DNA from 3 places in the Leptolyngbya sp. O-77 genome. Region 1 is predicted to be linked to each of the others. Evidence: riboswitches for the same ligand, from Rfam matches in the RefSeq annotation. Region 1 holds a riboswitch; each other region holds the start of a gene.
The links. Region 1 has a riboswitch for cobalamin ahead of O77CONTIG1_RS17340 (sirohydrochlorin chelatase). Riboswitches for the same ligand answer to the same signal wherever they lie in the genome.
Positions count from the first base shown of each region.

Region 2: another riboswitch for cobalamin. It lies ahead of O77CONTIG1_RS14610 (FAD-binding oxidoreductase); the one in region 1 lies ahead of O77CONTIG1_RS17340 (sirohydrochlorin chelatase).
Region 3: another riboswitch for cobalamin. It lies ahead of O77CONTIG1_RS22945 (HupE/UreJ family protein); the one in region 1 lies ahead of O77CONTIG1_RS17340 (sirohydrochlorin chelatase).

Region 1 is NZ_AP017367.1:4,082,521-4,092,935, reverse strand. It holds gene O77CONTIG1_RS17360 (hypothetical protein) at 159-1,046, opposite strand; gene O77CONTIG1_RS17355 (hypothetical protein) at 1,060-1,518, opposite strand; gene O77CONTIG1_RS17350 (alpha/beta fold hydrolase) at 1,991-4,594, shown strand; gene sipA (regulatory protein SipA) at 4,619-4,861, opposite strand; gene O77CONTIG1_RS17340 (sirohydrochlorin chelatase) at 4,876-6,186, opposite strand; cobalamin riboswitch at 6,223-6,401, opposite strand; gene O77CONTIG1_RS17335 (ion transporter) at 6,551-7,390, shown strand; gene cysC (adenylyl-sulfate kinase) at 7,492-8,052, shown strand; gene O77CONTIG1_RS17325 (DUF1818 family protein) at 8,039-8,404, opposite strand; gene O77CONTIG1_RS17320 (CHAT domain-containing protein) at 8,493-10,415, opposite strand, start outside.
Region 2 is NZ_AP017367.1:3,428,508-3,438,922, reverse strand. It holds gene O77CONTIG1_RS14630 (aspartoacylase) at 1-123, opposite strand, end outside; gene psb35 (photosystem II assembly protein Psb35) at 711-935, shown strand; gene O77CONTIG1_RS14620 (hypothetical protein) at 1,170-1,514, shown strand; gene lepB (signal peptidase I) at 1,594-2,337, opposite strand; gene O77CONTIG1_RS14610 (FAD-binding oxidoreductase) at 2,367-2,930, opposite strand; cobalamin riboswitch at 3,163-3,337, opposite strand; gene O77CONTIG1_RS23615 (efflux RND transporter permease subunit) at 3,458-6,979, opposite strand; gene O77CONTIG1_RS14600 (efflux RND transporter periplasmic adaptor subunit) at 7,192-8,559, opposite strand; gene O77CONTIG1_RS14595 (PHP domain-containing protein) at 8,945-9,880, opposite strand; gene O77CONTIG1_RS14590 (leucyl aminopeptidase) at 9,908-10,415, opposite strand, start outside.
Region 3 is NZ_AP017367.1:5,441,976-5,452,390, reverse strand. It holds gene O77CONTIG1_RS22975 (Npun_F0813 family protein) at 287-958, shown strand; gene O77CONTIG1_RS22970 (hypothetical protein) at 1,198-2,190, shown strand; gene O77CONTIG1_RS22965 (hypothetical protein) at 2,452-3,528, shown strand; gene O77CONTIG1_RS22960 (hypothetical protein) at 3,590-3,835, opposite strand; gene O77CONTIG1_RS22955 (hypothetical protein) at 4,086-4,811, opposite strand; gene O77CONTIG1_RS22950 (DUF1350 family protein) at 4,999-5,820, opposite strand; gene O77CONTIG1_RS22945 (HupE/UreJ family protein) at 5,996-6,634, opposite strand; cobalamin riboswitch at 6,730-6,866, opposite strand; gene O77CONTIG1_RS22940 (Gfo/Idh/MocA family protein) at 7,048-8,166, opposite strand; gene O77CONTIG1_RS22935 (vitamin K epoxide reductase family protein) at 8,430-9,368, shown strand; gene O77CONTIG1_RS22930 (cation-translocating P-type ATPase) at 9,548-10,415, opposite strand, start outside.

The DNA.
Region 1 (10,415 bases):
CCAAAAACTCCTGCAAACTCCAAAGACACTGAGCATAAAAAGCGCTGCTGCGAGCAACCTCGAAACAGCGCCGATGGGTTTCTGTCTGTGGAGATAGAGGGCGATCGCCCGCCGCCCCAAACTTTTCTGCTTAAACCTCCGCCACTAAATCTCCGCCACTAAATCTCCGCCACAGCCCGCTCAATCAGGCGACGAGCCAGCGTTTGCGTGCCCGTGTGAGAGTAATATTTCACCGCAATATCCAAAAACGCGCCCAGATAGTCGAGCTTATCCTTCGACACATCCGCCACCTGCACCAGGCGATCCACAATCCCTTCCTGGGTCAGGTTGTTTTGAGTCACCAAGTCACCCATCCAGCCCTTCACCGACTCAAAGCTCTGGCCAATAAAATTCAGTTTTCCTTCTGAGTTTCCACCCGGAATCAGTTCATTCACACCCTTAAAGGTCTGGTTTTGCTCCAGTTCCTTCGGCGAGAGTCCGTTGATATAGGTTCCTACTTTCTGGATAAAGCTGGGCCCCAGCGGCACCAGCCCATCAAACGACACCAGCGCCGCCATCCGCAGCAGCGCCTCGCCGCCATAGTCGCCCAGCGCCGCCAAAAAGTCGCCCAGGCTATCACCCGGAATGCCGTTGATCTGGCAAAAGGCGACCACCTCCGTCACCAGCTTCACGGCCAGGTCAATGCTCTGTGCCTGTTCGGGCTTGGGTGCGAGGTGCTTGAGCAATCCCAAAAAGGAAATATCCTGTCCAACGCGATTCGCCAGCGCCGCCGCCCCCAGCGCACTGGAGGCACTGTCCACTGTGTTGTAAAGCCACAGCGCCTTTTGATAGCCCTGCGACTTGTCGTTATAAAGCTGGACAGCCCGTTCGCCAATCGCCTGGATCATGGCAGGGTCGGTTTCCATCGTCACTGCTTTGATCGTGTTATCAAAGCCGACCAGGTTTTCCCAGTGACCCGGCACCACAAAGTCCAGAGATTTGAGGGCGCGGACAGTCAACCCGGTGGTGGGCAAATCATCCACGATTTCATAAATCGGTTTACTCATGGTCAGCGCTCCATTACTTCAGCTTGGACAGGCCAATCAGGTCAAATTTTTGAATCCAGGCGCGGCGATTTTCTTTGGTGAATTCTGGATCGCGGCTGAGGGCCTTGACCTGATAGCGATCGGCCACGAGAATGCCAGTCTGGGTGTTGCCGATTTCCAGGACAGGATAGCCCGCCAGTTTTTCGGTGGCGCTGTCATATTTCTTGGCAGCAGTTGGCAAACTAGCCGTGTCAGAAATCGACAACAGCGCCATGTCTTTTGCGTCTTTCTTGAGCTTGGCTTCGGCAAAGCCTTTTTTCTCTTGAGAAAAGACGACGGTGTAGCCCTGACCAGAGCTAGGAAAGAACTTATTAAAGCTGCTGCCTTGTTCAGCATCTTTGGCAACGGCTCTTGCGCCCCGCTGGGTGGAATCTTTTTGCACCTGAGCATAGGGCGAGTCGTCTACTTTGCTACAGGCGGTAGCACCAGACAACAGCAAAACGGATAGCAGTAAAGCAGCTAGTGCCTTACGCCAATTAAAACGGATCATCCTACTCTCCTTATGAAACACGGTTGAATGAAACACGGTTGAGGGTGGCTGGGTTTTACGGGCGATCGCCGCTCTGGTGTGAGGTTGTAGACGGATTGTGAACCTTGTGTAGCATGGGGCAACCCACGATTCAAAAAAGAGCCATCTGACAACGCTACAGCTCGTCTAAAACACCCTAATATGAGGCTTTTTACGGCGTTCAGGACATAGCATACCGCTTGTGGTCACATTTTCTCTGTATCTATCTCGAACGCTTGGTTAGGTTTTGTAAATCTCTCAGGAACTCAGGAGTGGGATTTTTCTTGGCATGGAAAGGCAAGAATCTGGGTGTGATACGCTCTGGATTGCAGATCGGATTGCATACAGCACTGAACAGCGTTTCAACACAGCGTTTCAACGGTTTGGCAGTGGAGCTATGGCGCAACTCACAGGCACAGGGCAAGTCGAAACTTTTCGCAAGCAGTGCAGACATTTCTCGTCTGCTAGGACAGGCAATCCGACGGATCGCCAAACCAGATCCACGCTCCGCCCTGTGCTGAAGTCTTCCCTGCTGGCGATCGCCTCTGGGCTGTCTCTCCTGCTCTCAAGCTGGCTCACCCGTCCTGCCCATAGCGCCGAGCAGGTCATCGTCAACCTGGGCAACTTTGAGATTGCCCTCGCCGTAGACGATCTGGAAACCTACGCCAACACGGGCGAAGTGCGCGGCGGGCTAAAGCTCTATTCGCGGTTTTTGGGCGAAACGGGCATGGCAGAGCTGCGCCAGTTTCTCCAGCGGCGGTTTGAGGTCGATCCGGTCGTGATTTCGCAACTGCTCTATTCCTCGCTGGGCGAAGAGACGCTGCGGCGGCTGGGTGCGGTCGTGCGGACTGACACGCGGCAAAATGGCTTTTCCGCTATTCGCGCAGCGGCAATTTTGGCAGCCAATCAGCCAGATGGGTTATCGATCATTGGCTGGCTGAGGCAGTATCCGTCCTACAGCATCCGTCTGAATGCACGCCAGTTGCTAGAGCTGCGGCAGCAGTTTTCTACCCAGATTGACTATCGGGATGCCGTTGTGCGGGCAATTAACGAAGCCGCCGCCGCAGAAGCGCTCCAGTCGCCGCTGCCTACAACAGTGGGCTTGCCCGACCCCGGACAGCCGGGCCCTTATGGCGTGGATTCGCGCACGCTGGAATTTAGCCGCGATCGCCAAACGCTCCTGGGCGATCGCGTGCCCCGTCCGTTTCGCGTGCTGCTGCGGCTGCCCAGAGGGTTGGCTCAGCCCGCACCCGTCGTCGTCATTTCCCACGGGCTGGGGTCTACGCCCGAAGCCTTCGCTTACCTGGGCGATCACTTCGCCTCGCACGGGTTTGTTGCCATTTTGCCGCAGCACATCGGCAGCGACGAAAGCCGCCGCACCAGCGCCCTGGCGGGCGTGCTGACTAGCCCCGTCACCCCGGTCGAATTTGTCGATCGCCCGCTGGATATCACCTACGTTCTGGATACCCTGGGCGAACTGGCAGATGCCGACCCAGAGCTGACCGGGCGCATGAACTTGCAGCGAGTCGCCGTGCTGGGGCATTCCTTTGGCGGCTATACGGCGCTGGCGCTGGCGGGTGCCAGTTTGAACACGGGCGATCTGTTCCAACAAGAATGCGCCCGACCCCAGGCGCGGCTGGATGTGTCGCTGGTGCTGCAATGTGCGGCCAGCCGTCTGCCGCCCTATACCTATACGCTGCGCGACCCGCGAGTGCAGGCGGCGATCGCCGTCAGCCCGCTGACCAATCCCGTCTTTGGCCCGCAAGGATTAGGGCAAATCCAGGTGCCCGTGATGCTGATGAGCGGCAGCAATGATTTCATCGCTTCTGCTGTGCCACAACAGATCCACCCGTTTCTCTGGCTCACCACGCCCAAAAAATATCTGGCGGTGATGGTGCCCAGCAGCCACACCTTTGCCGATAACACGCCCTCTTCGAGCAGCACGCTAGACACCGTGAGCCTGCTGCTGTCGGGGCCGTCGCCGCGCCTGGGGCAAGAGTATGTGCGCGAGTTGAGTCTGGCTTTTTTGCAGACCCATTTGAACAACCAGCCCGCCTATGAAGCCTTCCTCACGGCGGCCTACGCAGCGTCGATCAGCGAGGAGCCACTGGACTTGCGACTGGTGCGATCGCTCTCCGCAGAGCAGCTAGAGCAAGCCTTTGGCGGGCCGCCACCGATTCCCTTTGTGCCAGAGGTGACCGCGCAACTACCGGGCGATCGCCCAGGCTCAGTGCTGGAGGCGATCGCTCAGTCGGGCGTGCTGCGGGCGGCAGTGCAGCCCAACTCCCCGCCCTTTGGTGTGGTTAACAGCACCGGAGAACTGTCGGGCTATTGCGTGGACTTGCTCAACGGCCTAACGCAGCAGCTCCAGGCGCAGCTCGGTCGTCCCATTCGCCTCGACCTCAGCACCGCTGACGTGACCAAGCGCTTTGAGCTAGTGCAAACAGGTGCCGTGCAAATCGAGTGCGGGCCAAACACGCTGCGCTCGGATGTCGAAGGCGTGCTGTTTTCTGCCCCGTTTTTCCTGACGGGCGTGCAGCTTTTGACCGACACCAACACCGCCAGCCAGTTCAATCCTTCGGGCACGCTGGCAGGGGCCCGCATTGGCGTATTGCGCGACACCGTGACCGAGCAAGTGATCCGGCAGCGATATCCAGCGGCGCAAATTGTGGCGCTGAGAGGGGCAGGGGCACGGACGGTAGGCTTTCAGGCGCTCCGGAGTGGGGCGATCGACCTGTTTGCAGGCGATGGCGTGCTGCTGCTGGGCGAGGCGCTGCAAAGCAGCAGTTCTCTGAGCGAGGCAGGATATACGCTGCTGCCGCCGGAGCCGCTGTCTTGCGACCCTTACGCTATGCTGCTGTCCGCCACCGATTCTGCCTGGCGCAACACGGTGAATACGTTCCTCACCAGCCAGCCCGCTCGGCAAGTGGGCGATCGCTGGTTTACACAGGATTTGCGGCCTTATCTGTTCCTCACGCTCGATCGCTGCGTCGCAGAGTAGCACGACGGGTTACAGTATGGCTGGCTATTCAGACACCTTTTCGAGATACTGGCTTTCCAGCAAAAACGCGCCACGCCCAAACCGAACGCCCCAATAGCCACCGGGGCGGCGATCTAGCACGATGCCTTCTTCGCCCACTTTGATCAGGTCGGGTGGACGCAGCATGGGCATGGGTTCCGCGGTTTTGAGGTAGGCAGGCAGCGCGATCGCCCGCACGCGATCGCCCACCTGAAACCCCTTTTCGTCAGCTCTATCCAGTTCTGCCATTGCTTCACCCTCGTTCAGGGAACTTGCCAGATTTTTTCATGATACTGGCTCGGTTCCGCATAGGGATCAATCATTTCGCCATGATGATGCCCATGCGTATGGCTGTGGGGATGCCCGTGGGCGTGGCTGGGTTCATGGTCATGCGTGTGATCCTGCGGATGGCTGTGTCTATGTGGATGATTTTGAGCATGATTTTGAGCATGATTTTGGGTATGTTCATGCGCGTGTCCGTGATTGTGCCCATGATCGTGCCCGTGTGCGTGTGCATGTCCATGATCGTGCCCGTGTGCGTGTGCATGTCCATGATCGTGCCCGTGTGTGTGTGCGTGGTCATGCCCGTGGACTGCGCCATTGCCCACAGCCACCAGACGAAACTTGCACATTTCGCAATTCATCTGCACCTGCCCAAGCTGCGTTTCGATTTCGCGATCGCGCAATACAGAAAACAGCGTCCTGTGCAGCCCCATCTCTGGCAGGCAGACCATTGAAATGTCGGGAAACTGGGACTGCTGTTGGGCTGTGATCGTGGCAATTTTCTTAACCAGCACGCCCGTAAACAAAAAGTAGGGCAGCACGATAATCCGCCTGGGCTGATACAGGCGGGCGCGACGGAAGCCCTCTTCTAGCCGGGGATGGGTGATGCCGATAAAGCAGGTTTCGACGGTGCGATAGCCGCTGCCTTCCCAGAGAATTCGCGCCATTTTATAGACATCGCCGTTGGCATCGGGATCGCTGGCCCCGCGCCCCACAAACAGCAGCACCGTGTCTTCCCGCGCAATGCCCTGGGGATTCCACTGCGGCTGGTCGAGTTCTGCAAGGCGCGATCGCCACAAATCCAAAATTCCTGGCGTAATGCCAAAATGCCGCCCATAGTGAAACGTGACCTGGGGATAGCGCTGGCGGGCGCGATCCAGTTCATTAGTAACATCAAACTTGTTGTGCCGCGCCGCAAACAGCAGCACGGGCAGCACTGACAAGTCGGTATAGCCCCTAGCAACGCACTCGTCTACGCCCTGCTGAATCGATGGCTCCGTCAGTTCCAAAAAACACGGCACTACCGGACGTGAGGTATCCAGTGCCTGATACGCCGCCGCAAAATCTAGCAAGCCCTGGCGACCGTCCGCATCGCGGCTGCCGTGGCCGACCAGCAGCACTGGGCGCTGCATCGGTAGCGGAGGAAGATCAAGTTGGGGCGAATTGCCGAGGGCGATCGCCCGCTGCTCCGGCTCTAGCGGATACATCAGCGGATATGCCGATGCCTCAGCCGTCTTAGAAATAGCTGATGCTGCGGAATTTGAAGAAACAGGGTCAACTGATAGAGTCATAAGAATCAAAACTCCATTCCCGTGCAACGCGGGAGCTAGAGTGAAAAAGCAGCAGGCTGGCGTTCTGGCTGAGGAGTTTTGTGGGTCTTCAAAGTCTTTCAAACAGTCTTTCAAGTCGGCCCAAACTCTCATCACAGCTGCGGCACAGCGCCGGACTCTCACCGGACTTTCCCACCCTGCGGCTGTTCACATGTGCCTAGCCATCTTACCCCAGGCGGGGAATCGTGGAATGGGGGAGAGGGGGATTGGGATGTGTCCCAGGTCGGGAATGAGGGGATAATAAGAGGATCGCGGGATCGCGTCCTTCCCCGGATTGCGTTTTCAATTACGTTTTTTTCAATGCGTTTTCAATTGCGTTTTCCCAATGTCCTTTCGCAAGCGCATCGCCTTTTACCTCGAAGATATCGACACGCCTACGGGAAAGGCGCTCAACCTGCTGATTACCGGGCTGGTGCTGCTGTCGGTGGCGATTTTTGTGGCGCAGACCTATCCGCTGTCGGAGGAGTGGCGGACGGTTTTGGGGGCGCTGGATCTAGCACTGCTGCTGCTGTTTTCGCTGGAATATTTGCTGCGGCTATGGTGTGCAGAAGATCGGCTCAAGTTTGTCTTCAGTCTCTTTGGGCTGATTGATTTGATGGCAATTTTGCCATTTTTCTTGGGCGCAGTGGATATTCGATTTATCCGCATTTTCCGCTGGTTTCGGATTTTGCGGCTGGCGCGATTTTTTGAAGGGCGGACGGTGTTTGGCTATGTTACGACGGAAGACAGCGCCATTTTTGCCCGCATTTTGTTCACGCTGTTTTCAATCGTGTTTGTCTATTCTGGGCTGATCTATCAGGTCGAACATCCGGTCAACTCGGAGCAATTCAACACGTTTTTTGACGCGATTTATTTCTCGATTTCGACCATTTCAACGGCGGGCTTGGGGGATGTGGTGCCGATTACCGATGGCGGGCGATCGCTCACCATTTTGATGCTGTTGACCGGAATTTTGTTCATTCCCTGGCAGTTGGGCGATCTGATCAAGCAGTTGGTTAAAACGGGCACCCGTGTCGCTGTGCAATGCCTGAATTGCGACCTGTCGGTGCATGACCAGGATGCCCTGTTTTGCAAAAACTGCGGGACGCGGCTGCCTGCGACGCCAGAGATTTTTTTGGGTGAGAGTGATACAAATCCAACTCAAGTGGAGAACGTGATCAAGTAGACTAGGGTGCAGTTTTATTTCTGGTTTTCCAGAGCGCTCTGGGCTTGCACTCGTCAGCGGGCCCAGGGGTGCGCTAGTTCTATCGTGAGGAGCAAACAGCAATGCAGCAGCGAGGGGTCACAGTTTGGTTTACCGGGCTGAGCGGCGCGGGCAAGACGACGATCCGTATGGCGGTGGAAAAGGAATTGCGCGATCGCGGCTTGGCGGTGGAAGTGCTAGACGGCGACATCGTGCGCCAGCATCTCACCAAAGGATTGGGCTTTAGCAAGGAAGACCGAGACGAAAACATCCGCCGCATTGGCTTTGTGGCGCATCTGCTCAGCCGCAATGGCGTAATTGTGCTGGTGTCGGCGATTTCGCCCTATCGGAACGTGCGCGACGAAATGCGCGATCGCATCGGAGATTTTGTGGAAGTATACGTCAATGCACCGCTCAGCGTGTGCGAAGAGCGCGACGTGAAGGGCCTCTACAAAAAAGCGCGGGCGGGCGAAATCAAGCAGTTCACGGGCATCGACGACCCCTACGAAGCGCCGCTAAATCCTGAAGTAGAATGCCGCACTGACCAGGAAACCCTAGAAGAGAGCGCCGCCAAGGTGCTGAATTTCCTGAAGCAGCAGGGCTACCTGTCTGGACAACCCGCCGCCTCGCTCAAAAAATCGTAAGCGTCTGGGCTGCTTGAATCAGTCCTGGCACGGCCGCTGCGTTCCATCCCACCTCGGCGCGGCGGCCCGTCAGCACGATCATCCGCAGACTGTAGGACTGGGGAAACCCTTCGACCTCTAGCCAGAGGCGATCGCTCTCCAGTTCACAGGCAATGCGCTCCTCTTCCATTAGTTCTGCCCCCATCTGGCTCATGGTTTCCGCCAGTTGCCCCGCCAGCCGACAAAAATCCTCCAGTTCCGCTGCGGTTAGCTCCAGCGCCCAATCGTCGCCGCCGACGAGTCCAGCAAATTCGGGCGCGTCTTCGTCCCAGCCGATTTGCCAGCCGGGGCCGCGTTTGAGGGTGCGAGGCATGGGGAGTGATAGCGACTGTGGATTTTGGATTGGCGATTTTGGATTTTGGATTGGCAATTGAATGGCAGTCAAGAATCTGCGGGGCTTCTCAAACCTTCGTTCGTCGCTCCGCTTGTTCCGCCATTCGGATCGGCTCAACCACCAAAATATTCGTGCCGTCGAGCCGCCCCAGCACGCGCACGGGCGTATTGACCGGGAGATGAAGCTGCTGCCAGGGCAAATCCAGGCACGCTTTCCAGCGAGTTCCCTCGTGCATGACCCAGCCCGTATAGCCGGGATAAATGGCTTCTTTCACAACGCCCTGGTCGCTGACGGGGCCCACGCCCAGTACGTCGGTGATGGGCAAAACCTCTTCTGGCAGCCAGGTGAGCGGGGCAGGCGTTGCCTCAATACCAGGAGCAGGCTTGGCTTCGGCGGAACTGGGGTCAGTGGTGGGGGCGCTATATTCGGGGCTGGTGCGCTCTGGCGCGGTCGGCATGGTTGGCGCGGTCGGCGCGGTCGGCGCGGTCGGCGCGGTCGGCGCAGGTGGCATAGGTGGCATAGGTGGTACAGTCGGCGCGGTCGCAGTCGGCACCGCAGGCGTGGGAACCGCTGCTGGCTGGGGCGCGGGGGCAGGGAATGGAACAGCAGGCGGCGTGGGTTGGTCGGGCTGGGCTGCGGGTTGGCTCAGGTTTGGCATGGCGGTGGTTGATGGCGGTAGAGCATCCAAATGGGTAGAACTCGGAGTTCTCCATTCAGAATTCCCAGGAGTGGAATCCGGAATAGAAGCATCCCATAAAGTTTCCTCTGGGGAAATCTGTCGAGGATGGGAGAAAGCCTCGGCAAGGGGGAGAAGATAGGTTTCGGGTGGGGCCACGGCGAGGGGCGATCGCCCCTCAGGAGACGCTTGTACAGGTTCTCGGAATGGATGCTCCTGATCTCCATGTCGCCCCTCTTGCGCCAGATTATGCCGGGAGGCCAGGCTGGTCAGCGTGGATTTGGCAGGGTTCCCAAACTGCTGCCCTAACGAGGCGGCTTGCAGCGCCATCCCTTTCTCGCCTAGCAGATCTGCCCAACTTGGCGGCATCTCGGCTCGATTTTGAAAAATCACAGGCAGCCAACTGGCGCAGGGAAAATCGCGCTCCAGTTCTGCTAGACGCTGGCGGGCCTCTCGCACTGACAGATACAGCGGAGTGCCGCGAGAAAAGGCGCTGAGGAAGTATTTCAGAAATTCTTGGGCGATGCGATCTGGAACGGGTTCGCGCATGACGATGAGCTGGGGGATGTGAAGCTGTCGCAGATCTTGCGCCAAGCCCAGCCCGTTGCAAGAGTTCAAAATTGCCAGCTTCAGGCCGCGCTGCACGGCTTTGTCGAGGCTGGCCCGAAAGTCGGCGATCGCCAAACTGTCGGTTTGATTAATAAAAATTCGCCCGCGATCGCTCCCCTCCGCGCCCGCACCCTCAACGCTTTCGCTATGCCCAGCAAAAAAGAGAATGTCCCAGGTTTGCTCAAACAGGCGACCGCTAATATCCTGGCGCGACGGTTCCACCAGAAACTTCACCTCCGCTAGGGGCAATTGCTCTAGCAAGGCGCGATCGGTAGCCACATCGATCCCTGCGCTATTGCCCAAGATTGCCAAAATCCGCACCCGACCGCTGGGCGGCACAGCCCAGACTGGGCGAGTGCGCTGGGCAACTGGCGAACTAAAGGCCAGTTCCGTATTGGGATAGCGCTCAAAAAAGTCCCACAAGTGCCAGGGCAACTGCGCCAGCAGCGGGTCGCGGGTATGGACTAGCACGCGCACGGTGTCGTTGCGCTTGAGTTCGCAGAGCAAATCCTCTTTGATGGGGCGAAATTCCCTTGCCGCCAGCCAGTTCGACATTGCCCGCTGGAGATAGTTGGCCGCCGTCCGGCAGGCTTGGATGCACGACCAGACCGAATTGGTATAAGACACCTGTTTGGGGCGCAGGCGGGTTGGCACGGGCAACTGGCGATAGCAATATCGCCAGTAGTTAAAATACTCCAGCAAGCG
Region 2 (10,415 bases), 650 kb from region 1:
TGTCTCGAAACTGGGGCGCGAGATGAGTTGGGGAGCGTATTGAAATCTCCGGATCAGGTAAATTCCCGTCAACTCGTTGCCATGTGTGCCGCCGACCAGCAGTACTCGCCGAATCCTATCCATATTTCTATAGCTATCTCTATAGCTTGCCTTAGTGTCTTATTCATCTCCGACAGAACTTACCCGCCTGCGATGGAAATTTCGGGGTTGAATCGTGTTTCGCAGGCGCAGCTCATCAGAAACCTTTCAACTGCATTCCTTTTCTCTTAAATCGAGATGAGGCCAGAATAGCGCGAGAAGCCTGGGGATTGCCGCAGTTATAATGCCTTGATGTCGCTACAGCGTTTTTGAAGCTAGTGAGGCACACGGATGGTCAATAAGCCCTTGCCTCGTGAGGGCAGCATGTGCCTCACCCCGCAAGAAAATGCTGTACCTATGGCGATCGCACAGGAGGCTATGCACCCACCCTCAGGAAACGAGTGCTTTATATTCCTGTAGATGGAAAAGCCCTTCTCAAACCTATAACCAAGGGCGATCGCCCAGCATTACCTGTGAGGGATACCCGCAAAAACTCAGTGATTTATGCTGTGATACAGCAAGATTGAAACAGCGATTAGAGCTTTTAGGACTGCCCTAGACTAACTCTTATTTATGGGCAATTTGGGGTCGCTTTTGTATCTCAATCTCGCATCAAAAATCTCTGAGTTGAGGTGCTGAACGTGCTGAGTATTAACGCTTTACTTCTAGTTGAACCTGCTGTATCGGCTGCCCAAGATGGGGCGGGCATATCGCTGGCTGCGGTCTTTGTCGTCGGCTTTTTGGCAGCGGCTGGCTTGGGTTCTATTGCCTGGTATAACTCGCGCCGCCCGACGGGTTGGGAAAATAAAGAGCGCCCTGACGTTGTGCCCGAAGTCGATCCAAACCCCCATGTTTAGTCTAGAAGTTTAATCTGGAATTTGATTGGAATTCGGCAAAAACCGAATCAGAGCTTACTGAGACAAGCGGAGCCGTTGAGCTTGGTTTTAATTCAAGCTTTTCGAGAAGTTTTTGATAGCTTTCAATGGTTATCTGAGAGCTTTTAGCGCTTTAGCGATCGCCATTCCATCGCCATGCAAAGCTTCTTGAAAACCTTTTTGCACACTTGTTTGGAATATTTGGAGGACAGTGCTATGTCAACGAACGAACGAGTCGAACGAGATACCTACGATCGCGGCATTATTCCTGCGGAAACGGCTGCTCGCAAAGAGCGCGAAGGCGATGCCTACAAGCAAACGCCTACCGCAGAAGGCGACATCGACACCGCAGGCGGCTACACCGTAGATAACGAAGGTTTGATCAATAACTTTGCGGTCGAACCGGAAATGTATTACGAAGTGCCGGGTGATTTGAAAGCCAAGGAAGAGGCAGAGGAAGCGGCCCGCGCGGCGGAACTTGCCGAGATCAACGACACCGACGAAGATGGCAAGCTAACTGAAGATGGAGACAACCGCAGCAAAGGGGTTGGCGTTATCTAGAGCTACGTGACGCGATTCAGGTGAATGAAATAAGCGAAGCACTCCAGCAAGGCAGATATGGCAGGGATAGCATCTGCAACTAACTGGCTGGGGCTTCGCTTGTTGATGTCTCGCTTGTTGCTGTCTCTAATGTGTCTGCTTTTGGAAAAGCAGTTTCTAGCTTGCCAAAGCGGGCAATCGGATAAAAGCGGAACACGGCGCGGCCGATGATGTTTTCAACAGGCAAAAACCCCCAAACGTGGGAGTCGTTGCTGTTGTTGCGGTTGTCGCCCATGACGAAGACATGGCCGGGTGGCACCGTCACAGGACGCATTTCGTAGCCCGGTGGCTCTGCAATGTAGGGTTCCGTCAGGGGTTCTCCGTCGATCCAGACCTTGCCCAAGTGAACCTGCACGGTTTGTCCTGGCTGAGCAATGACGCGCTTGATGAATGCTTGGTCGGTGGTGTAGCCCAACTGCTGAAGCTGGGCGGGCGGGTCAAACACCACAATGTCGCCCTGTTCTGGCGGATGCAGCCGATAGGACACTTTTTCCACCACCAGGCGATCGCCCACTTGCAGCGTCGGCACCATCGAGTCCGATGGGATATACCTCGGCTCCGCTACAAATAGCCGAATCACGAGCGCCAGCGCCAGGGCGATCGCCAAAACCAGCCCATTCTCTCGCTGGGTTTTCCAAAAGCCAGCGCTGCGCTGAGTTTGCAGGTTTGCGCGATCGCCCACCAGTGTTTCGGGTGAGCTTGGGGAAGTGACCGTTGGGCTGGGTTCGCTGGCATTGGGCAGCGAAGCGTCTGAGGCGGGCGGGTCACCGGGCGGAGTCGTCATGGGAAAATGCAGGCGGCTAAGCAGTGCGGTTAAAAGGCGTAAAACGATTCTGAGCGTACCTGGTCTAGTTTAGCCCCCAGCAGCACCGCTATATCCTGAAGCTGGGCTGGGCGATCGCCCACCGCGCAAATGTCTACATCCACCCCAGTCCAGTCAATGCCCAACTGGGTCAACGTTTGGCAGATCTGAGCCGGCCGCGTGGGTAAATAGCAGAACGCTGCCCACTGCTGCGAGAGCGCTTGCCAATACGCCTCGTAGGGCAAACAGTCCGGCGTTTCTGGATTCGCCTGCACCAGCCACACGGGTTGGTCAAAGTTCTCCTCGTAGAGCCAGTCGATCTGGCTTTTAGCGGGGCAATGCCCGAACCCTCGGGCAATATACAGGCGCGGCCGATCGGGAACTTGCGCTAGCGTCATCAAGCCGTAGGGGCCGCGCAGGGCGATCGCCCCGCCAACGGGTAAATCTTGTAAATAGGCGGAACTCCAGCCCACCCGCGACACGCACAGTTCGACTTCTGGGCAGCGCGAGGGCGACGACGCGATGGAGTAAATCTTGCTGAACTGCTTGCCGTCTCGCTGAAATCGGGGCCACACTGACTGCCCAGGCCAAAACCGAAAATCTGCTGATCAAGCTGCAGCGAATCGCCTGAATTGTGGGCGTGAGGGCGATCGATGACACAAAACCGTAGCCACGCAATCCATCGCCGGATAAGCAATCGGTGCAGGGGCGATCGCCGAACGAACCCCAGGCGCACCAACCTCCGACAAAAGAGGCTGTCGCCGTTCTAAATTGTGCATTCTCACCTCGACCCGTGCATCGCGGGCATCGCAATGGACAACATCGGGCGGGCATTCTGACTTTGAGGCGGGTTTTGCCTAATGCGCTCCGGCAAGGCTCAAACCCCTCATTCACAGTTGCGGCACAGCGCCGGATTTGCACCGGACTTTCCCCACAGAGTTGGCAAAACCGAGGGGCGATCGCCCCATAGATTCCCCAATTCTGCTACCTGGACTGATCCCCCAGGCAACCCAAATTCGTCCCGAAATTGTAGCTCGAATCCGGCTGCTTCGGGGCACGAAGCCTGACCCCTAACCCCTGACTCCTGACCCCTAACCTCCGTTCACTTGGTCAGCGGCTGCTTGCGAGTCGAGCCGCTGAGTTGCCGCAGCCGCTTTGCGCCCAGCTTTGCGCCTTTGGCCCAGGGCACTTCATGCAGCAGCGTGTAGAAGCTGGGGATGATAAACAGCGTCAGCAGCGTCGCCAGCGACAGACCCGAAAACACGACAATGCCCAGCGGCCGCAGGAATTCTGACCCTTCGCCAATGCCCAGCGCCAGCGGAAACATCCCCAGCACGGTGGTAATGGTGGTCATCAGGATGGGCTGGAGGCGCTGCGGCGCGGCTTGCAGCATGGCGCTGCGGTGGTCTAACCCTTGCTCTTCGCGGATTTGATTCGCCAGTTCTACCAGAATGATGGCGTTGTTGACCACAATGCCCACCAGCAGCACAGCGCCCACGATCACCGTCGCGCCGATCGCCGTCTGGGTTAGGAACAGGCCGAAAATGCCCCCCGCCAGCGCCAGGGGAACCGTCAGCATGATCACCAGCGGATCAACCAGCGAGTTGTATTGCACCGCCATCACCACAAACACCAAGAAGGCGGCCAGCCCCCCCAGCAGAATTAGGGACGAGCGGACTTCCTGGGCGCTTTGGGCACTGGCGCTGGGCAGGCGGCTCACGCCTTCGGGCAGCGTCAGGCTCGCCAGGATTGCGTCTGACTCGGCGATCGCATCGCTGAGGTTTGCGCCATCCACCAGGTTGCCTACGATTTGGACAATTTGCCGCTGGTTGATCCGCTGAATTTCTCCAGGCGCTTCGCCAGCCTCGATCCGCGCCACGTCGGCCAGCCGCACAAGCTGACCACCGCTCGTAAAGACGGGCAGTTGGGCAAGCTGGGCTGGGCGCTGGATGGCATTGTCGGCAAGCTGCACGCGGATATCTACCAGGCGATCGCCCCGCTGGAGTTGCGTGGGCACTGATCCCGTAATGGCGGTTTGAATCGTGTCGCCAATATCTTCGGTGGAGAGGCCCAACTGCGAAGCTCGCTCCCAGTCTGGGCGCACCTGGATTTCGGGCTGCGCCTGATCTGCATCGGGGCGATAGCGGGCCTGCCGGGCCTGCGAATCCAAGGCTGCCAGCACTTCGCGTCCCGCCTGTTCCAGAGAACGGGTGTCACTCCCCTGGAGCAGGATATCTACATCGGCCCCGCGCACGGGCGAGTTGTTCACAATCAACCCCCGCACCGATTCTGGACTCAGCCGCAGGCGCGTTCCCACCAGGTTCAGCCGATTCAGTTCGGCGGTCATCCGCTCAGTAAACTCAGCCACATTGGTTCCCGGCCTCAGGGTAATGGTGCTGGAGCCGCGCAGGGGGTTGGCGTTGGTGTTTGTGCCAAACAGCGACCCGCCTGCGGTGGAAAAGAGATACTCCACTTCGGGCTGTTGTAGCAAAATCTGGTCGGCCAGTTCCATCACCCGGCGGTTGTCTGCTAGGGAGGTGCCGGGGGCAAACTGGGCGTTGAGCCGGGCCTGGCCCGTGTTGATGCGGGGCAAAATCTCCTGCGGAAGTTGGCCCGCCATCCAGAAGCTCGTACCGCCAAACAGGGCGATCGCCAGCCCAATCACCACCAGCCGATGCCGCAGCACCCACGATAGCCCCCGCACATAGGTATGGGTCGCATCTGCCAGCCGCGCTCGAAACGCCCGCAGCGGAGCCGAATCGCCCACCCGACTCGACCAGCGCACCGCCAGCAGCCGCGAGGTCAGCATGGGCACCACCGTCAGCGCCACGATCAGCGAAGCTGCCACCGCAAAGCTAATGGTCAGAATCAACTGGCTAAACAACAACGAAAAGAAACCGCCAATCAGCAAAAAGGGCAACACAGACACCAGGTTGGTGGTTGTAGACGCGACCAGCGCCGACTCTAGCTGCTGGCTGGCCAGTTCCGCCTGGCGCAGGAGAAATGCCGTCGCGCTGACTTGTTTGCCTGTGCGTCCACGGGTCACATTGTCAGCATCGCTGCTGGGGTCATAGTCGTGTCCACGGCTGGCATAAATCCCGTTGCCATTCCCATTCCCGTTGCTATTTCCGCTTCCATTCCCGTTGCCATTGCCGTTGCCATTGCCATTGCCGTGTCCATTGCCGGAATCGTGACCGTTGCTATGTCCATTGCTGTAACCGTAATCATTCCCGCCGCTGTTCGATTCATCTGGTATTTCCACATCCTCGGTCGTGGAGTATTCAGCAGTCTCAATGCTGTTTACGGCGCGGCGACGCTTGGCGGCCTCTACGCCCTGCACGATGCTCTCCAGCATCACGATGGAGTTGTCTACCACAATGCCCACGCCCAGCGCCAGACCGCCCAGGCTAAACACGTTCAGCGTCAGCCCAAAAGTGCCCATGAGCAAAATTGCAATCAGCGTAGCCAGGGGAATGGCGAATACGATGATCAGGGTTTGGCGGAGTGAGCCTAGAAACAGGAGGACGGCGATCGCCGCCAGCAGCGCCCCGATTAGTCCCGACATGGCCACGTTGGAAATCGAGTTGCGAATAAACCGCGACTCGTCCAGCGTGGTGCGAACCGCCATGCCCGTTGGGAAGAGTCCCGCTTGCTCCAATTCTGCTAGCCGCTGCTTCACCCCTTCTACCACCGACACTGTATTGGCATCGGGCTGCTTTTGAATGCTAACCTTGACCGCCGGGTCGCCGTTCAACGTCACAAAAATCCGCTGTTCCTCAGTGCCATCCACCACCTGCGCCACATCTCGCAGGTAGACGCGCCGCGCTTCTGGAAAACTGCTGGTCGATACCTCGCCGCCAGACGCGCTGCTGGCCCCGTTTACGGGCAGCGACAGATTCCGCAGTTCCTCTGCCGACTGGAACCGTCCGACGGTGCGGATCAGCACTTCTGCTTCCCCGCCTCGCAAGCGCCCACCCGACACGTCCTGATTGCGCCCCCGCAGGGTATTGAGCAGATCGGTCAAGCCTACGCCCAGCGCTTGCAGACGATTGATGTCTACATTCACCTGCACCTCTTCGCGCACGCCGCCCGACACATCCACACTGGCCACCCCCGGCACCACCGACAGTTCCCGCGCCAGTTCTTCGTCGGCAAACACGCGCAGATCAACCGACTGGAGCGAATCGGATGTCAGCGCAAACTCATACACCGGAAGCTGGGACGGGTCGAACTTAAAAATTCGCGGCTCTTGAATCGTGTTGGGCAATCGGCTGCGGGCACGATTGAAGGAAGCCGTTGCGTCGTTTAAGGCGCGATCGATATTGCCCCCAGGACGAAAGTAAAGGTCTACGCTGACCTGCCCCTCCCGCGTTTGGGAATAGATTTGCTGCACGCCATCGGTGGCCGAAAATGCCTGCTCTAGCGGTCGCGTAATCTCGTCCACCGCCACTTCTGGCGCAACCCCCGGCGCATCCACCCGCACCCCAATGCGCGGATAGGTAATGGACGGCAGCAAATCCACCGGCAGCCGCACCAAGAAGAAAACTCCCAGGACGATGGCCGTCAGGGTAAGCATGAGCGTGCCGATGTGGCGGCGGATGGAGAGGGTGCTGAGGGAGGTCATGGGTATAGAGAGGGGGGGAGGGGGAGAGTGTAGGGGGGGTGGAGTGAGGGAAGAGAGAAGAACGAAGAGAGAAGAACGAAGAGAGAAGAACGAAGAGAGAAGAACGAAGAGAGAAGAACGAAGACAGAAGAACGAAGACAGAAGAACGAAGAGAGAAGAAGTTCCGTTCTTCGTTCTTCGTTTTTCGTTCTTCGTTTTTTCCGTCCCTCCCTTCAACCTTCAGACAGAATGCTCAGCCGAACGGTTTGTCCGTCTTCTAGGGGGCGGCTGCTGCGGAGGACAAAGGATTCACCAGGCTGGAGGCCGGAGAGGATTTCGATGCGACCGTTCGCGCGATCGCCCACCTGCACGGGTCGAGCAACGGCTCTGGCTTCTGCACCCTCGCCTTGCACCACAAACAGCACCGAGTCGTTGCCTTCGCCGCCTGCTTCTAGTGCTTCTTCGGGAATCACCACGCGGCCAGCTTGCCCCGTCTGAAACTGCACCCGCGCCAGCAGACCGCTCCCCAGTCGGCGGCTGCCGGAGTTGGGAATGACGACCTCAACGGGGACGAGTCGAGAACTGGGGTCGGCGGCGGGCGAAATGCGGCTGACGCGCCCCACAAAGGTTTCGTCGGGAAAGGCATCCAGCCGGACTTCAACAGCCTGGCCGACCTGGAGTTGCCCCAGGTCAAGTTCTGAGACCTGCACGGCCACCTTGAGGGCACTGAAGTCGCCCACTTTCAGAACTTCGTTGCCCGGTTGCACCAGGTTGCCTGGTTCTGTCAGTCGTTCCAGGACAATGCCCGTGAGGGGCGCGGTCAGCAGGCTGAAGGTCTGGCGTTCGCGGGTTTCGGCGACGGTGGCCTGCTGGGCCTGGACGCGGCGCTGGGCAGCGACGACCGCCCGTTCGCGGGTGCGGATGCGCTCCTGAGCCGAGCGGAACACCTGCTCAGCGGAGAGGGCGGCGGTTTTCGCCTGGTCTGCTTGCTGCTGGGAAATGGCTCCCTCGGCGGCCAACTTTTGCAGGCGATCGCTATCTAGCCGGGCCTGTTGCAACTCTACCTCGGCCTGAGCCGCCTGAGCGCGGGCATCGCTCACCTCTGCCTGCGCCTGGGCAACCTGCGACTCCAGTGCCGCTAGCTCGGCTCGATCCTGGTTGACCGCTGCCGACAGCAGCCGACTATCCAGCCGTCCCACCACCTCGCCCTCTCGCACCGAGTCGCCCACGTCTACACCCAATTCCAGGAGCCGTCCCTCTGCCTGCGATCGCAGCGATGCCTGCCGCACGGGTTGCGTTGTGCCTGTGTAGGTAGGCGCTTCCTGCAAAGAGCCAGTTCGGGCGATCGCCGTTTCCACCGAAGCCGGGCCGCCTTGCCCCGGCCCACCCGGCCCGCCGCCCGGTCGCCCGCCGCTGGGGCCGCCTGGTTGCCCTGGCTGGGTCTGCTGCGCCTGCGCCGTTTCCGAGGGAATGCGGCATCCGGCGATCGCCACTAGCCCCACCAGAGAACAGGCGAGAAACAGGGCAAGGTTTGAACCGCGAGGCAGACGACCGCCCTCCGCAGGCTGACGATTCCAGAGAGACGAGAGAGAGCGCAGCATAAATATCAAGTTTGAGGACAGGACTTGAGGGCAAAGTAGCTGGAGGTCAAACAGCGAACCTGAATCTTTTTAGAGACTTGAAAGGCTTGAGGGAGGCGCTTTGCCAAACAGGGGCGGCAGACGCGAAACCCAGGCGCAGAATTCCGGCTGGAGACTGCTACGGAAGTCAGCGACGAGTCAGGTTTGGCGGAAGACCAGCGCGGGGCGCGAATTGGGCGTGAAGTTGGCGAATCACGGGCGGCTTGCAGAAAAAGCCTGAGCCGTGCAAACCCGGCGCATTAGCGGGCATGGGGTACGAGCGATCGCCTTCCGGCAATCGTTACGCTTTGTAAACTTCGCCCTTACCCTAGTATTAACTGCCTCATCATACCTGGGCAATCTACCTCTAGAGATATAGGAAGACCCAGAAACCCAGTCTGGGCGTGACTATTTTCCTATTGACCCAGATCTTGCTCCAGACTCGCGGGCCTGGGGAACGAGGGATTGGGCAGCGCGTTGCAACGGCAACAGCAGGCACAGCGGCAGGTTGAAGCGGTTGAGGGCATAGGGGCTGGTCGGCAGCCTCGCCGGGGGCCGTGATAGTCGCTGCCGCCAGTTTTAAGGAGAGAATGGCGATCGCACAGGGCTTCCAGTCGCTCAATTTGACCCGGCGTATGGGGACGGGGTGATACACCTCCAGACCCATGAGTCCGGCATCCAGCAGCGCCGTCAGCGTCTCTTCTAGCGGCCCGCCGCGAAACAGATAGGGATGGGCCCACACGGGCACTGCGCCACACTCGCGCAGCAGACGCACGCCGTCCGTCGCCAAAAACTTTTCGTATTGCACGTAGGCCGGCCCGTCATCGCCCAAAAACCGCTCGAAGGCTTCCTGCGCCGTTTGCACATAGCCCGCCTTCACCAAGGCACTGGCAATGTGGGGGCGACCCGGAGCCATGCCCGCGCCCAGTTCTGGCAGCATGATGGGACAGCCCAACTCGGCTAGCTTGTCGAGCATCTGCTGGGCACGGCGCTTGCGGCCAGCGATATGGTCTTGCAGCACGGGCGCAAGCCTGTCGGGGTTTGGGTAAAAACCGAGCAGGTGCAGCGAGCGATCGCCCCAAACCGTACTCAGCTCTACCCCAGGGACGATTTCCAGGGAATTTTCCAGAGAATTTTCTAGAGAATGCTGACGGGCAGCGGCGATCGCCTCCTCCCAGCCCGCCAGCGTGTCGTGGTCAGTAATCGCCAGCGCCTTTACGCCCGCCGCTGCGGCCGCCTGCACCAGTTCCGCTGGGGTCAGCGTTCCGTCAGAGTACGTGGTGTGGCAGTGAAGTTCCAGCATGGCGATGGGCGAAATGGCTCCCGTGACCTAACTCAACACCCAGTTCACCAGCGTCCGCACGCCAAAGCCCGTGCCGCCCGCGTTGTTATAGCCGCTGTCTTTGTCGTTCCACACGGGGCCCGCCACGTCCAGATGCGCCCAGGGTGTGTCTTTGACGAACTGCTTTAGAAACAGCGCCGCTGTGATCGCGCCGCCCGCCCGTGGGCCAGTGTTCTTCATGTCGGCCACCACCGACTTCATGCCGTCGAAGTATTTTTCCTCCAGCGGCATCCGCCAGAACTTTTCGCCTGCGGGTTCTGCCGCCGCCAGGATTGCCGCCGCCAATTCGTCACTAGGACTCCACAGCCCGGCCATGTCTTCGCCCAGCGCCACGATGCACGCACCCGTCAGCGTAGCCAGATCGACAATCGCCTCCACGCCCAGCTTTTCGGCAAACACCAGCGCATCGGCCAGCGTCAGCCGCCCTTCAGCATCGGTGTTGTTGATTTCGATGGTTTTGCCATTCGAGGCAGTAAGGATATCACCGGGGTGCATG
Region 3 (10,415 bases), 1.4 Mb from region 1:
CTCCGCGTTTCATCCTATCAAAATTACTATACGCTTACTATACGATCCACCGCTTGCGGGGTCTTCCCCTGGAAGCGGTCTACTGTAAACGGTCTGTCTGCCATCTATTGACCGTCTGTCTAATTACCGTCTGTCTAAGCGCTCTGTCCAAAACCAGGTTCGTCTCAGTGCCCAGCGCTAAACGAATCCGGTATCAGGTGTACACTTAGACCAATCCAGTGTGTATCGCCCACCGAACGGCGGTTTTCCAACACCCCCGCCCTGACAGGAGTCAACCGGCCAAATCATGTTTATCTTAAAGCGGCAGGATGTTGAAATTACGAGCGTTCAACACCCCAAAAAAGATCAACAGATTCCTGTTCTGCACTATCAGGGACAGTCCTTTCGGCTGATCAGCGTGTTTAATGCAGCACAGGAGGAAGACGCAAAGGCGTTTTGGCGGGATTTGACGGATAACCGGGGCAAAGCCTGCGTGTTGCTGGAGGAGCCGGAGCGCTACAGCGTGTGGGGCAAGGTGCGACTGGATCAGCTTGCGGCGGACAGTGGCGACCAGGTGGCAACGGATGGCACCTCTCCAGCGCTGATTCAAGCATCGCTGCTGCTGCTTCAGGCGGTTTACATCGATATCGAAGACTTGCTGGGGGGTCGGCAGGCTGGGATCTTTCAAAAAGAAATTTCCAGCGTATTTCAGCAGTGGCGATTCCCTCAAACTGAGTCGCCGGATGCCATTAATCAGCTTTTGACGGTCGATCCGCTGGCATCGCTCCAGGTGCCGCCCTGGCAGGAGCATCATCTAAATACGCTGCTGCTGGAGTTGCTGCGCTTAGGCAAGGAGCATTTTGGGAATACTAGCTTCACAGGGCGGGTGCTGGATGCGCTTCAGGATATGTCTGAGGGCGATCGCACGCAGTTCTTAAACTGGCTCAAGCAGTCCCCTTCTGGAAAGGACTGGCAATAGCTGGCAGGTATTCGCAAGCATTCTTCGCGATCCTTCCTCGCGATTATTCGCGATTATTCATTGAGGGCGATCGCTCGATCAGTCAGACTCGTCGCCTTGCATTGTGGTCTAGTGCAGCTTTTTACCCTGCGGCTTCTTAATAAAGTTGCTATTGAGCGTCAAAACTGTGAAAAATTCTGTTTTAATTTGGCTATTCTCAACCCGCATCTTCCTGTGCCCTCCAGTTAAGGAGTGATTCTGTGGCTAAGAAAACCCCTGGCTCTTCCTCAGCCATCCCCGTGCAGACCATTGTCATCATCGCTATTCTGTGGGCGGTGTTTTCCCTGCTGTTTTTCCTGCTGTTTAGCGTACCGCTGCCGGGGAAGGGTCGCCCGGAGTGGTATGGCATTACGACCTATTTTTTGGAAAATATTGCCTTTTTGGGAGCGTCCATTCTCTGTTTTCGCAACTGGCGCAGTCCGCTAATTGTGAGTGGGCGTACTGTTTGGCTGATGATTGGGTTGGGAATGCTGTCTTTTTTTATCGGCAATTTGATTCTTGGACAGTGGGAAATTGGCTGGGGCAAGGAACCGGATGCGTCTCCCGCCGACCTGTTTTTCCTGCTGATGTATTTGCTGGTGGGCGCGGGTATGTTTTTGGCGGTGTCTTCGCGCAAGCTGAACCTGGCAATCTGGCAGTGGCTAGCGGTGATAGGCGTAGGGGTTTTGGGGGTTGTGATTGCCTGGTTTATCTACAACGGGGCAAGTGCGGCCGCCTCGGCGGCGGTCTGGATTGATCCTCCGGCGATCGCCCAAACTGCGCCCGACGCGGCCCCAGCGGCTCCAGCGGCTACCCCTGTGCCCGCCGAACCTGCCCCGGCCGCTGCGGCTGCCACCTCTAGAGTCCCCGGTTGGGCGGTGGCGCTCGAAGAAATCCTATCGCCGTTCTCGGATACCTTTGCGATCGCCTATGTGGCTGGAGATATCATTCTGCTGATGGCTGCGATGGCACTGCTGCTGGCGTTTTGGGGCGGGCGATTCTCGCTGTCCTGGCGCTTCATTGCCGCCGCTGCAATCTGCTTTTACGTTGCAGATATGTGGTTCCTCTACGCCACCCGCTACGTCGAGGGCTATCAAACGGGCGGCTTGCTGGAAGTGTTCTGGATTTTTAGCGCCTGCCTGTTTGCTATTGGTGCTGCGCTGGAATACGACCTGTCGAGCCGCTCTCGTCGGGGTAGTCGTCGCCGCGCCTGAGGGTTTTGGAACCCGCTCAGAGCTAGGTGAATCCAGAGGCAGATAAACCTGGAGGCAGATAAACTCCGCTTGTGTGCAGCGTGCATAAGGCGTAGTTGAGGCGGAGTTGCCAGGGTGTGGCCGCTTTTGTGAGGGTTTGACCGCAGACACTGAATTTTAGTTACCCTTGTACTGTTCCGTGCAAGGGTTAGGCAATTCTGAGTTACGATCAATCAGGTTTTTTCTTCAGTCCTCCCCGGTGGGGCGAGTGGTTAACGCGGCATGCCTCCTACAAAACTGACCGATTCTGACAAGCAAAAAATTCTGGCACTGTATCGCCAGTCAGACGAAACCACCACATCCCTGGCTCAGCAATTCAGCGTCAGTACCTCTACGATTAGCCGCATTCTGAAGCAAAGCCTGTCGGAAGCTGAATATGACGCGCTGATTCAGAAAAAGCGAGCCGCAGGCGGCAGCAGGTCTGACGTTGAGAACGCCGCCGACGTATCCACCGCTGTAGAAGCGGCAGAGGCCCTGAAATCAGAAGAAGATCCGCAGCCTCCCCAGCCAGACGTGTTTAGCGCCGTGCCCCAAGCCGTGGAGCCGGATGCGGACGAGATGGACATAGCCGAGCCGGACTCCGCACGCCGCGATGGTCGCCGCCAGCGCCGCCGTTCAGGGAGCGTTCCCCCCGAACCCAGCAAACCATCCACGGTTGCGCCGCCCAAACTGGCTAAAAAGAAGCGGATTGATGAAGATGGGGCGATCGCCTCTGTTGAAACGGCCTTCGCTGCGGACGCTGAGCTTGGGGGGGAGGATTCTTCGGAACCTGTCGTCGCTGAGCTAGAGGCAGTTGAGCGCGACATTTTGAAGCATGAAGGCGTTTTCACGGATATAGACGAAGATGAAGACGAAGACCTGGATGATGAAGACCTGACAGACGACCTGGATGACGATCTGGATGACGATCTGGACGATGACGATGACGGCTCCTTGCTTGACGCAGCCGTCGAGCTAGACGACCTGACGGGTGGACTGCACAGCAACATGCCGCTGCATATTGCGCCGCTCTCGGAAGCCAAACTGCCCAAGTCTTGCTATCTAGTGGTCGATCGCACGTCGGATTTGGTGACTCGGCCGCTCAAGGACTTTGCGGGGCTGGGGCTGATTCCCCACGACCAGGAAGAGGAGCGCACCCTGCCTGTGTTTGATAATCATCGGGTGGCCAAGCGCTATGTGCGGCGGATGCAGCGCGTGGTCAAGATTCCCGATGGTCAGGTGTTTTTGAAGGCCAGTCCCCATTTGCAGGCGAAAGGCATCACGCGCCTGCTGATCGATGGGCGGGTATATTCACTCTAGGCTTCTGCCTAGCCGGGGGGATGTCTGGGCGATCGCCCGGTGTTCTGCGACTTAGCGAAAGCTATTCGTCCTCAAACGGATCGCCCTCGTCTAGGCTGCGGGCACTGGAAGCGCGATCGCCCGGTAGTACCAGCGCCGCGCCCAGCATCCCTGCGGACGCGCTAAACCCCAGCAGCAGCCCGATGGGAATCGGCACCGTCCTGCCAGTTAAAAAGCGAAGTTCGACAGGGGTCGCGTTTTGCACCGACAGCAGGGCGATCGCACTCACCCATAGCGCCACAATGGAGGAAACCAGGATGTTTAGCATGGCGGCAGGCTAACAAAAGAAACAAAAGACTAGAGAACCGAAGAGCTGGCAATCCAAAATCCAAAATCGGCCTCGTGCTACGTCAAAATTAGACCTTAGGTTAGTAGTCAGTGCTTTAGCGCTGAAGCGCTAACTACAAGCTTTTGTAAGACTGGATAAGGAAGAAGATACAGAAGGTAGTCAGTGCTTTAGCGCTGAAGCGCTAACTACAAGCCAAGACATAACCCTAAAACTAAACCGTGACACTGCACTAGGGTGAGGCCGACGTGCAAGATTCGTTGAGGCAGATGACCAGCACCGACTGAATCGTAGCGTCTTCTCGAAACTGCTTTGTTTCGTTATATTCCGAGGTAGTCGAGGGATAAATGCCCGCTGTTTCGCTGCTGCCATTGCCCGTGCCAAAGGACAGGTTGGTGGCGGGATGCTGGGCAAACCGGACGTATTCCCGCGATTCGTTTTGCGTGTTGTAAGACAGCGTGGCATCGCCGTAAATCTGCTCTGCCTGGGCGATCGCCGTGCCAGGGCCAACGCCGCGATCGGTGCGGTAGCTGGGGTTATCGGTCAGCACACCCTGCACCACGTCATTATCCCCAAAGCTCTCCCCCGCCAGATACAGCACATAAAACTGTGGCTTGCCGTTCTGGGACACGGCGATCGCGTCGAAATCGACAATAAAGGGCGATCGCACTTCAAACGTAGCGTCGGGCAGCGCTTGCTTTAGTTCGCCCAGCGTCATACCCAGTTTTGCCGGGCCAATGCCCTCGGCAGAAATCACAAATAGCGACGGATCGGTTGTTTCTGGAGCAGAAGCCGTCGGGCTGGGCGCAGGAGGAGAAGGCGCAGGCGACCCTGGGCTAGCCGTTGGCGACGCGCTAGGAGAGGACGAAGGCGGCTGGGCATCGTTGCATCCAACCAGCCCCACCAGTCCGCCCAGCAGCAGGCTCCCCAGCAACAGTTGCGTTGTGGATTGTTTCATCAACCGACCCATTGCTTTCTCCTTCTGAATCCCACGCCAACTCCGTGACGACCTCAGCATAGCGCTTGTGCCAGAGCGTCGGCTCCCGGTTGTGGCAGAAGACGCAATCACCGGACACAGATTGCTACACCTGTTTTAGCAGGTTGTCCTGATTTTGCCCTGACTTTGCCTGATCTGGCGGTACGGGCTATCTGGGCAAATTGAAGGCGGCAACCGGATTCAACCATCGCGTGATGGTGCGCTTGAGCTGAATGAAATCTCGGTTTAGCCCTTGCTGCATAAACTGTCCGAGGGCATCCAGCGGCGTAAAGGTTGGGCCGGGCTGCCATTTCAAATCTTGACCCATCGGCGTTAGGTGGTTGCCGCCCAGCGTGTGCAGCGTGGTCATGTCTGGAAAACGGCGGTTGAGAACCTCCGAGAGCGATCGCGTCTGGTCGATATCATCCATCGCAAAGCGAATCAGCAGATTGCGCCGCACCTGATAATGCCGCTCGATCAGCGTGTAGGTTTCGGCGGGCGATGGCGTGAATTCCACATTCAGCAGCGGCGCAAACTGCGGCGGAATCTGGGAGAAAAACTGGGTCGAAAACTGCGACACCTGATCCAGAAAAGGAATCGATCGCCGCGCTGGATAATTATTAAACGACAGGAAAATATTGCCCGCTCGCTCTTGCGACGAGCGGCTGCCGATCAGCAGATGCAGCTTGCAGCCCATGCTGTGGCCCACGCCATAGAGCGGCACATAGCTGCGACGAAACACGCGCTCTAGCAAATATTCCTCAGCCCGGAGGAATGACCGCAATACTTGGCGGGCGATCGCCTCATGGTCAAACGTGTTGATAAAGGGCGTGGCAACAACGGCATAGCCCTGCTCTGCTAGGTGCTCTAGCAGCGAGCGATAGGTGACCTGCGGAGCCGCCGCCACAAACGCCCCGCCCAAAAAATGAATCATCGCTGTCGGGCTTTCTGGCACCACCAGCCAATTTCCGCCCAGTTCTCGCCATTCCATAGGTAAAGAAGGGTGAAGCCACTTCTCATGGTAGACGATGCGGCGGGGAGGTGATGGGGTGTTGGAGTGTTGGAGTGTTGGAGCGCTGTTGGTATTGATGACGGAATGAGGGTGTGCTGCTCATCTCCTCATCCCATCATCTCCTCATCCCCGTTACCCCATCACCCCGCCCAACTCAGATCGCCTGTAGCAAAAACACCAGCCCCACGCCTGCGATCGCCAGTCCGGGTAGAGCCAGCGTTTTGGCGCGTTCGGTGGTGCGGCGCAGCAGGCGATCGCCCAGCCACCACACTCCAAAGGCGATCGCCGCCTGAATCAGCGTGAAACCTAGTAGATAGGCGGTCAGGGGCGACGGCGTTGCCCCGACAATGGATTCACCGTAGGCATAGCCGTGGAATAAGCCTGCCAAAATTCCAAAGGCGATCGCCCCGCCCAGTGGCAGCGTCTTCCGCAGCCCCAGCAGCAGCCCGATGATCAGCACCGACCCCGCGATGGCAATTTCAACGGCGGGCAAATCGACTAGATTCAGGTGCAGGGTCGTGCCGCCCAGCGCTGCCAGCAAAAAGCTAAGGGGAAACAGCAGTCCCCAGCCCTGCTTTGCCGCCAGTAGCCCAATCGCCACCACAAACGCAAAGTGATCCAGTCCAATCACAGGATGGGCCAAGCCAGACAAAAACCCTTCTAAAAAGGTTTTGGGCGTTTCGCCCCCGGTTGCATGGTGGGCCAGGGCTGGTTCTGCACAGAGGGCCATCCCTGCCAGCAAGAGTAGTGCGCCGCTGCGCCAGCCTGCGCTAGTTCTGGCTGCCGAGACCATTTGCTGATTGTGCCATCTGGGCGATTTTGGGAATTTTTGGGTTTTGGTGATGCTTGCCTTCATGTCTGTACCTCGCAGAGTTTAGATTGGCAAAATTTGCGAAATAGCGCATCGGCGGGCATCCTGACTGGTCGGGCGGGGTGTCTTGCCCAACTTCACAGTTGCGGGACAGCGGCAGACTTGCACTGCACTTTCCCCAATTGGCGCGATCGCCAATCTCCAAAGGCTGTTCCCCTTTGAGAGCCGATGAGCGACTGGAATCATAGCACCGTTTGCAGGAGCAAACGCGCAGAGTCACAAATGTTCAAGGAACTGGGCGCTTGCAGCCATCCAAAATCGCGAATCCAAAAATCGCGAATCCAAAAATTACTAATCCAAAATCGCCAATCTAACACCAATCCAAAATCTCAAATTCAGTCGGCAACCGAAACGATTGCCCCCTGTTGGGTCATCGACTGGGAGAGCGCTTCGAGAACCGCTACCAACTCGACACCAACTTCGCCCGACGACAGGCTGGAGGGGCGATCGCCCCGCACACAGTCCAGAAAATGTTCGCAGGCGCGGCGCAGGGGTTCTTCGCGGGAAAGGGCGATCGCCTGTCGTGCTTGATCCGTTGGGAAAAAGGTTCCGTTTTGCTGTGCCAGCGTCCCTGCTTGCAGCACCAGCGAATCGGTCGCCATTTCGTCAAAAATCAGTGAGGCGCGATCGCCCACCACACTCAGCCGCCGCTGTCGCTCAGGATTGAGCCAGCAAACCTGGATCGTTGCCTGAAAGCCGCTGGGATACATCAGCCGCGCCCACACCAGATCAGCCAGCCCAGTGGATGTGACATTGGTCGCGGTATTGTCTAGGGTTGCAGCATCGTCCAATGCGATCGCCCTGGCTGGCGACATTCCCGACGTGGGCTGCAACCAGACCGTGCCCCAGGCCTGCACCTGCGCCGGACGCTCCCCCAGCCAGTAGTTAAAAATTGCGATGTCGTGGATCGCCAGATCCCACAGCACATCGACATCCGAGCGCACTGGGCCGAGGTGCGTCCGGCTGCTGCTGCCATAGCGCAACTGCCCAAGCTGCCCTTGCTGAACGAGCGATCGCCCTGCTTGCACAGCTGGGTGAAACAAATAGGTGTGATCTACCACTAGCCGTCGCCCCTGCTCCGCTGCCAGTTGGCACAGTTCCCGCCCCTCGGCGGCGCAGAGCGTCAGCGGCTTTTCTACGAATCCGTGTAGCTCCCGATTTAGCGCAGTTCGTAGGAGTGCTGCATGGGTGCTGGCGGGTGTGGCGATCGCCACGGCATCAACACCTTCTAGGTCGAGCGCCGCTGCCCAATCTGTCGAGGCGACCACGGCGGGCGTGCGATGCTCTAACCCAAACTTAGCCACTGCAATGTGCAGACGAGTGGCATTGGGATCGGCGATCGCCACCACGCGCACCCCCGGCAGCGCCAAAAAATTTCGCAGCAAGTGCATTCCCCATCGCCCCAGCCCTAAAATCACAATGCCGACCAACGATGAATCTTGCGCTACGCCCATGCTGCTCTCGTTAGTTCTGATTTTCGCAACTGGCTCAGGCACTAGCCTGCCGGTCTCTTTTCCGCCCATTTGGCCCCTACTTCGCCAATTTAGCCCCTCACTTTGCAAACTTGCAGCCCCACACCCGTCTTGTGCCAATGTTGCGGAGCGATAACCCTGACCAACCCACTTTTTTCGGCTTTGAGCCACAATAGGGAAGTCGGGATGAGCCGACGGGCTGTATCCTAATGAAGTCTATTGCTGAGTTGACAAGAGTAGGTGCTATGAGCCGCCGTCGTCAAACCCCCTGGCTGCATCGTCAGTCTCGCAAGATTATCGGAGCGATCGCCCTGCTGGGTGCGCTAAACACTGCCTACCTCACCGCAACTCGGCTGTTTGGTGGAGAGGCGGCCTGCCCCACCAGCGGCTGCCAGCAGGTGCTTTCCAGTCCCTATGCCACGCTGTTTGGGCTTCCCCTGGCGCTGTTTGGGCTGCTGGCCTACCTGGGTATGGCTGCGTTTGCCTTTGCGCCGCTGCTGGTCAATGCTGACCAAAACAAAACCCTGCGACACAGCCTGGATAACATGACCTGGCTGCTGCTGTTTGCAGGTTCAACGGCCATGCTGGTGTTCAGCGGCTACCTGATGTACATCATGTTTTCCGAGTTTGTAGCGCCCTACGGTGCAGCGGGCATCTGCGTCTATTGCATCGCGTCGGCGCTGTTTGCGCTAGCCATGTTTGTGCTGACGCTGCTTGGGCGGGCGTGGGAAGACGTGGGCCAGCTTATTTTTACCGGAATTTTGGTTGGTGTAGTGGTGCTGGTGGGGTCCCTCGCCTGGCACAACATTATTAGAGCGCCAGCCAGTGAAGTGGTGGATGGCCCTTCGGTTCCGCCTGTAACCACCGTTTCGGGGCCAGCAGAGGTCGAACTCGCCCGCCACCTGAAGCGCATTGGCGCGAAGATGTTTGGCGCTTACTGGTGCCCACATTGCCACGATCAGAAGCAACTCTTTGGTCAGCCTGCCGCGGCTGAGATTCCTTATATCGAATGTGCGCCAGACGGAGCGAATTCCCAGACTGCCTTGTGCCGCGCTACGCCGCAGGTCACAGGCTACCCCACCTGGGAAATCAACGGCCAGTTTTATTCTGGCACCCAAACGCTAGAGCAACTGGCGCAGGCCTCTGGCTATCAAGGCCCGACCAATTTCCAGAATTTGCGGTAATGCCCATCAATAGGGTGAAGAGTTGAGTGCAAGGAGCTGTCTGGCTTTAGTCTGCTGGGCAGCCTTTTATTGTGAGGAGTTGTTTGACAGCAACACGCAACGACTAATATCTATTGTGATATCTATTGAATCCATAGCGCGGTTTGCGAGAATTGAGGTGAAGCAAGCGGCCCAGATTTTTAATCTCCAAATCCTAGCCCTTTGCCCCGCCAGCGAGACAGCAGTTTTTCTAGTTCAATCCAAACAAAGAGCAGCAGGCTGAATCCGAGACAAATCAGCAGTTCCAGGGGACTGAGGATTTGGGTGCCAAAGAAGTTTCGCAGCGGCTCAATGTAGATTAGCGCTAGTTGCAGCAGGCTGGTAAAGACGACGGAGGTGAGGACGTAGGGATTGGAGAAGGGGTTGAGTTCTAGGGTTAGGCGGGTGTTGGATCGAATAGCCAGGGCATGACCCATCTGGGCCAGGCACAGGGTGGTGAAGACCATTGTCTTCCAGCGATTGGGGTCGCCGGGAGTGGTTTGGGCGAGGTGATAGCCGACGACCATTTGGGCGATCGCAATGATCGACAGCACTACGCCGATGCGGATCATATAGGTGCCCAGCCCTCGTGCAAAGATGCTCTCTTTGGGATCGTGGGGTGGGCGACTCATGACGTTGGGTTCCGCAGGTTCTACTGCCAGCGCCAGCGCAGGCAGCCCGTCGGTGACCAGGTTCATCCAGAGGATTTGCAACGGCGTGAGGGGCACGCCGCCAAAGGCAAACAGCGGTGATGCGGCGATGGTAATCACTTCGCCGATATTGGACCCCAGGATGTATTTGATAAAGCGGCGAATGTTGGTGTAGACGACCCGCCCCTCTTCGACTGCCGAGACGATGGTGGCAAAGTTGTCGTCTAGCAGCACCATGTCGCTGGCTTCTTTGCTGACATCGGTGCCCGTGATGCCCATCGCAATGCCGATATCGGCCCGCTTCAGCGCGGGGGCATCGTTCACGCCATCGCCTGTCATGGCGACGATGTGGTGGCGGCGCTGGAGCGCCTGCACGATT